Regions from separate parts of the Bradyrhizobium sp. CCBAU 11357 genome, predicted to be linked through region 1. Evidence: predicted binding sites of a transcription regulator. Region 1 holds the regulator's gene; the other holds the start of a gene.
The links. Region 1 encodes LexA, which represses DNA repair genes until DNA is damaged. Its sites were predicted from a motif close to TGTTCNNNNTGTGTTCNG; they were not measured.
Positions count from the first base shown of each region.

Region 2: a site for LexA is predicted at 1,341-1,358, ahead of XI05_RS32110 (ATP-dependent Clp protease adaptor ClpS). Genes of this name have one in related genera too.

Region 1 is NZ_LBJW01000106.1:37,171-40,746, forward strand. Features, by position in the region: gene XI05_RS24275 (ComEC/Rec2 family competence protein) at 1-457, shown strand, start outside; gene XI05_RS24280 (hypothetical protein) at 582-1,016, opposite strand; gene lexA (transcriptional repressor LexA) at 1,392-2,093, opposite strand; gene XI05_RS24290 (molybdopterin molybdotransferase MoeA) at 2,269-3,477, opposite strand.
Region 2 is NZ_LBJW01000111.1:15,247-18,822, reverse strand. Features, by position in the region: gene XI05_RS32115 (DHA2 family efflux MFS transporter permease subunit) at 1-1,280, shown strand, start outside; gene XI05_RS32110 (ATP-dependent Clp protease adaptor ClpS) at 1,390-3,111, shown strand; gene XI05_RS32105 (GntP family permease) at 3,308-3,576, opposite strand, start outside.

The DNA.
Region 1 (3,576 bases):
CAGCAAGGACAGCTTCCTGCTGAAGGAGTGGCTGGCCGCCGATGCCGATCCGCGTGATGCCGGCAACGCCTCGTTGGTGAGCGGCGTGTCGTGTGACGAGTCCGGTTGCGTGGCGCCGCTCGCGGACGGACGGCTGATCGCGTTGGCGACGCGCATCGACGCGCTGGCCGATGATTGCAGCCGCGCCGCGCTGGTGGTGACGGCGCGGCCCGCGCCGCCCGATTGCGCGGCGATGGTCGTCGATCGGGCGCGTCTTGCCAGTCAGGGCGCGCTGGCTCTGACGCGAAGCGGAGAGGGTTTTTCGGTGCAGGCGGTGAGGGCGAGAGGGGCAAGCCGTCCTTGGCTGCCGGCCGGCGCCGGCGAGGGGGATTTCGACGGCAGCCTCGTGCCGAAGACGGCCCTGCCTCGCAACCGGGACGCAACGCCATCGGAGGCCGACTTGCAGGCCGACGATTGAAGATCGATGCGGGGAAAATCGGTCCGACGGGATCCCGCAGGACGCAAACCATACCATCTCGCCGGCCGCGGCCGGCGATGGCATTTGAATTTGGCCCTCGACTTTTCGGTCGGGGCCGACGGCGTCAGCCGATCGGCAGGCGCGTGATCGTGGGCCGCGTGTCGGCGACGATCTGCGGCTTGTGCTCGCGCTCGATGGCTTGCTGCGTCACCGGCAATTGCAGCACGGTCGCGCGCTGGCCTTCGACGAGCTGCGTCACCAGCACGTACTTGCCGTCCGGAAATTCGATCGCGTCATGATGGCGATCGGGAATGTGCGGGTCGATCTTGCCGAACTTGCCGACGCGGGAGTTGACGGTGCGCGTCCAGATCCAGCGGTTGTCATAGCGGACGTTATCGGCGAAAGCGAGCTCCGTTCCCGGCAGCAGACAGACCGCGACGGAGAGATCGGCTTCGGAGGCGAAGCCGCGCGTCGAGGTGCCGCGGAAGGTTGTCGTGACGATCGTCTCGCCAACTTCGGCGGGGCGCGTCGCGACGGCATGCAGGCTATAGTCACACATCGGGTGCTCCTCATACTGGGATAGCGACCCGCGTCTCTTTCGAGGCGCAGGCCTCTATCAGAGTGGAAGCCTCCAACGCTCTGCTCGGTTATGGGCAAATCTGCGGCTCGCATCCGCAGCACGCGATCACATTATCTTTCCCGGATTCGATAGGAACAAACCTCGCGTCCTTGCATTTGGCCCGCACTATCGGCGCTGTCGGCACAACTCTACCGGCGGAGCGAAATGGCCGCGTGTCCGCATGGGCGAGTGTCGCGCGGGAAGAGGCGCCGAACAGTCAGCGCAGAACCAGAGAGACCATCCGGCCGGAGCGGACAAGTATCCGCTCCAATCTTGGATCGACGAACGAAGCGCGCGTAGCGCTTACTTCCGGTATCAGTACTTCCGGTAAAGCCCGATCAGCTTGCCCTGGATCTTCACGCGGTTCGGCGGAAGAATGCGGACCTCGTAGGCGGCATTGGCGGGCTCGAGCGCGATCGAGGCGCCGCGGCGGCGGAAGCGCTTGAGCGTGGCCTCCTCGTCGTCGATCAGCGCCACCACGATGTCGCCGGTATTGGCGGTCTCGTTGCGCTGGATCAGCGCCATGTCGCCGTCGAGGATGCCGGCCTCGACCATCGAATCGCCGCGCACCTCGAGCGCGTAGTGCTCGCCCGAGCCGAGCATGTCCGGCGGTACGCTGATGGTGTGGCTGCGGGTCTGCAGCGCCTCGATCGGCGTGCCGGCCGCGATGCGGCCCATCACGGGTACCGCGACGGGGCGCTCGCCCTCATCCGCGGGCGTGCTGGAGCTCGCGCGCACCTTGCCGAGATTGCCCTCGATGACGCTCGGGGTGAAGCCGCGGCGATTGCCGGCGGCGGCCTGGAGCTCGGGCAGCTTGATCACCTCGATGGCGCGGGCGCGGTTGGGCAGGCGGCGAATGAAGCCGCGCTCCTCGAGCGCAGTGATCAGGCGATGAATGCCTGACTTCGAGCGCAGGTCGAGCGCATCCTTCATCTCGTCGAAGGACGGCGGCACGCCGCTTTCCTTCAGACGTTCGCTGATGAACCGCAGAAGCTCGTATTGTTTGCGCGTCAACATCTCGACCAAAGTCCCCCGGTTGATGTCGTTCGATTCCGAGACGATGAAGTCGGCAATAAGCCGCTACATCCTCGAAACAAATCATGAACGGACACTATATGTTCGATATGTGTTCCGCAACTGCTTAATTTATGGTGAACGCAGCCAAACTCGCGGATGCGTGTGGCCGGGCAGCTCAGACGGGCAGCCGCAGCACCTCGCAAGGCGTGCCGGACTCGGCCTTCGGCGCGAACGGTGCGCGCACGAGAAGTACCTGTGCCGCAGCGAGATTCGCAAGCAGGGAGGAGTCCTGATGGCTGACGGGAAGGGCGACGCGCGTGCCGTCGTCGCGCACCTCCAGCCGCGCACGCAGATAATCCTCGCGCTGATCGTTGGCGCCGAGGTCGCGGCCCAGCACGGCGCGCTCGCGCTGATGATGAATCACTGAACGGCCCGACAGGGCGCGAATCAAGGGCACCATGAACAGGAAGGCGCATACGTATGACGACACGGGATTGCCGGGCAGGCCGATCACGCGCATCGCGCCTATCCGACCATGCATCATCGGCTTGCCGGGCCGGATCGCGATCTTCCAGAACGCCATCGCGATGCCTTCGCCCTTGAGCGCCTGCTGGACCAGATCGTGGTCGCCGACCGACGCACCGCCGGTCGTGACCAGGATGTCGGCGCCGCTCTCGCGTGCGCGGCGGATGCCGGCGGACGTGGATTCCAGCGTATCGGCGGCAATTCCGAGGTCGATGGTCTCGGCGCCCTCGCTGCGGGCAAGGGCGTGCAGGGCATAGCCATTGGAATAGACGATCTGACCGGGACCAGGCGCGGTGCCGGGCATCACCAGCTCGTCGCCGGTGGCGAGAATCGCGACCCTCGGGCGGCGGATAACGGCGAGATGAGGATGATTCATTCCGGCGGCGAGGGCGAGATCGCGCTCGGTGAGACGGATTCCCTTGCGCAGCAGCACGTCGCCTTCGCGGAAGTCCACCCCCGCAGGGCGGATGTGCCGGCCACAAATTGCGGCTTCCTTGATCGTGACATGCTTGCCGTCGGCAATTGTGTCCTCCTGGATCACGACCGCATCGGCGCCGTCGGGAACGACGCCGCCGGTGAAGATCCGCACGGCTTCGCCGGGGCCGATCCTTCCCGCGAACGGCCGACCCGCCGCGACCGCACCGACGACGGTCAGCCTGGACTCGATGGCCGCGTCGGATGCGCGCACGGCATAGCCGTCCATCGCCGACATCGCCTCCGGCGGCTGCGTGCGCCGCGCCGCGACATCGTGCGCGAGCACACGATGGTGGGCCTCGTCGAGGCAAACCATCTCTTCAGCCAGCGGCTCGGCGCCGGTCAGCACCGCGGCAAGCGCGTCAGAAACCGGCATCAGGGCCACGGGCGAACTCCTGCTGAGCACATCGGTAAATGGGCGGCGAGAGTTCTAGCCGAGTGCAGGCGTGAGGCAAAGCAGCACGCGGGATGATTTATCCTGCGT
Region 2 (3,576 bases), on a different contig from region 1:
TCGCCTGCGCCTTTACCCACGATTTGCCGTCGATGATCGCGATGCGCGGCCTCCAAGGATTCTTCGGCGGCGTGCTGATCCCGATGGCGTTCACGCTGGTCTTCACCAGGCTGCCGAAGGGCCAGCAGCCGATCGGCCTTGCCATGTTCTCGCTCGCCGTGACCTTCGCACCGGCGATCGGGCCGACCATCGGCGGCTATCTCACCGAGAATTACGGCTGGCAGACCATTTTCTTCGTCAACGTGCTGCCCACGGCGGTGATGGTCACCACGCTGTTCTTCACGCTGGAGCGCCAACCTCCGAACCTCGCTTTGCTGCGCGAGGGCGACTGGTTCGGCATTGCGACCATGGCGATCGGCCTCGCTTCGCTGCAAGCCGTGCTCGAAGAAGGCAACAAGGACGACTGGTTCGGGTCGCCTTTCATCGTGCGGCTCGCGGTCATCGCCGCGATCAGCCTGTCGCTATTCATCGTCAACGAGCTGATGGTGGAGAAGCCGCTGCTGCGCCTGCGCCTGTTGACGCAGTGGAATTTCGGCATCGGCACCATCGCGGCGGTGTTCCTCGGCTTCGCGCTGTTCGGCTCGGTCTATCTCCTGCCCGCCTATCTCGGCCAAGTGCAGGGCTACAATGCCGAGCAGATCGGCAACGTGCTGGCCTGGACCGGGCTGCCGCAGCTTCTGCTGATTCCGCTGGTGCCGAAGCTGATGCAGCGTTTCGACGGCCGCTATGTCGCGACCGTGGGCCTGCTGCTGTTCGCCGCGAGCTCCTTCATGAACATCCAGATGTCGCTCGATTATTCTGGCGATCAGTTCCTGATGCCCAACATCGTGCGTGCGGTCGGCCAGGCGCTGACGCTCGCGCCGCTCTCGGCACTCAGCCTCGGCAGCGTCGCGCCGCAGGATGCGGCGGCGGCCTCCGGCATCTCCAACATGATGCGCAACCTCGGCGGCGCCATCGGCACCGCGGTGCTCGCCACCATCGTCACCAAGCGCGAGCAGTTCCACTCCAACATCATCGGCCATTCGGTCACGCTCGGCCGCGAGGAGGTCCGCGCCCGCATCGCGCAGATGACGGACTATTTCATGGCCCACGGCGTCCCCGACCCCAACGCCGCACGCGAGCAGGCCATCATCGCGCTCGGCAAGACCGTGAAGCGCCAGGCGCTGGTGATGGGCTATTCCGACACCTTTGCCGTGATCGGCGTGGTGCTGGTCCTCGCCGCGATCGCGGTGCTGCTGACGCGGCGCGTGAAGGCGGCCGGCGGGGGTGGCGCGCATTAGAGCTCGAAAACGTACGACCAAATCGACGCGGCCGTCACGCTTGACGGCCGCGTCCTTTTGTGTTCCCTATTTGTTCATATCAATTATAGGTTGCTCAAGGGGACACTTCATGAGCGATACTCAGGTCGAGGCCGTGCCGGCTCAGCTCGTGCTGCATGCTGACGAAGATACTCCGCGTGAATTCATCGTTGACCTGTTGCGTCGCGTCTTCGGCAAGTCGGAAAGCGAAGCCGCCTCCGTGATTGCCGACATGGAGAGGCATGGCGCGGCAGCCTGCGGTCCCTACCCACCACCGGTCGCAGGCGCCCTGCTGGAATCTGCAAGGCGTCGTGTCGCTGCCGCCGGCCACCCACTCCTGATCACAAGCGAAACGTCGAAGCCCTGCTGCGAGCTTTGCGGCCGACCGATCGCGCAGTCGGAAGCACAATTGGTGGACCGCACAGTGTGGCTGTGCGCCGATTGCGTACTCGCAGCAGCAAGCGCATCGCAGGACCTCCCCTCGGAGGAGTTCAATTACACGTTCGGTGTCTTGAATTGGCACTTCGCCGATGTGCCGCGGAGTCAGCTGGTGACCACGGTACGCCAATTTCCTGGCCACATGCGGGCAGACGTCCAGGCCGCAATCGACCGATTATTTGCGTCTCCGGTCCGGCTATTCGGTATCGCCGAGGACCGCCGCTACGAGACGCTATCCATGTCGAGATTGATGCAGAACGACGGTTTCGCGGCGACGATCGCACCGCTTCAGTACAACGACGTCGATATCGGCGAACCGACACCAGCCAAGTGCCTCGACAATGGTCTTTGGCTTTGCGCAACCGCTGGTCTCCGCTACGCGGTGCTTCTGGCCATTCATCGTGAATACGGCCGCGAGATCGGCGTGCGGATCGAAATCATGGCGCCGGCCGGGGCCGCAGGCTCAGCGCTTGTCCAGCAGTGCTTCAGCGCGCTGGAGGACGCCGTTCAGGCCGCGCGCACCTACCGCGGCAAGATTCTCTCTCTCGATGCCGATTCCGACTACCGTGGGCGCTCGCGCGGGATCACAGTGCACCGGCTTCCTTCCGTCAGTCGTGACGAGGTGATCCTGCCTGGACAGACGTTACGGCTACTTGATCGTAACGTCCTGAACTTCGTGGGCACGCGGGACGTGCTGCGCCGCCTCGGACAGTCGACCCGGAAGGGTATCTTACTCTACGGCCCACCCGGCACGGGCAAGACTCACACCATCCGCTATCTCGCGGCCCATCTGCCCGGTCATACCACGCTGATCATCACTGCGGAGCAAATCGGCCTGCTCGGCGCCTATATGAATCTCGCTCGCCTCCTGCAACCGGCCATGGTTGTGATCGAAGACGTCGATCTCATCGCGCGGCAGCGCGAGAACATGAGCGGCTGCGAAGAACCGCTGCTCAACCGATTACTTAACGAGATGGATGGCTTGAAGCAGGACGCTGACATCCTGTTCGTGCTGACAACAAATCGGCCTCAGCAACTCGAAGGCGCCCTAGCGGGCCGCCCCGGTCGCATAGATCAGGCCATCGAAGTGCCGCTTCCCGACGAGACCGGCCGCAACAAACTGGTCCGGCTCTACGGCAAGGGACTGCCACTCGACGACGCCGTCGTCACCGAAGCCGCCAGGCGCAGCGAAGGCACGAGTTGCGCATTCATCAAGGAATTGATGCGGCGCCTGGCACAAGCGAGCCTCGCGCGCGATGGCGGAAATTCCGTCATTTCCGCCGATATCGACGAAGCCCTCGATGACATGCTGTTCTCCGGCGGCCGGCTCAATGCGCGACTGCTCGGCGGCGCGCAGGCGATGGCGGCGGGATGATCGGAGCATGTCTCCCTCTCCGCGTCTTCGCGGGGAGAGGTGAAGGGTCACTGCGCGCAGAAATAGCTCGACGCCTCCGTCACCGGTCCCGACTTGTCGTGCGGCCAGGCCGGCCAGCGGCACAGTGGCAGCGCGCGGACGACAGGGAACGCGTGCAACCTTCGCCCGTCCGTCAATCGCTGACGCCGGCTTTCCGTCAGAACGACCCCAGCGCACTGCCGAGGGCAATCACGGCCGTCAGCGCCAGGAGCGAGGTCACGATGCCCACCATGACGATGTCGAAATAGCTGTCGCGGTGAGTCAGGCCGCAGATCGCGAGCAGGCTGACCACCGCACCATTGTGCGGCAGGATGTCCAGCGTTCCCGCGCCGATCACCGCCACGCGATGCATCAACGCAAGGTCGATGCCGTTGCGCGCGGCAAGTTCGACATAGGTCGGGCCGAGAGCGTCGAGGGCGATGGTGA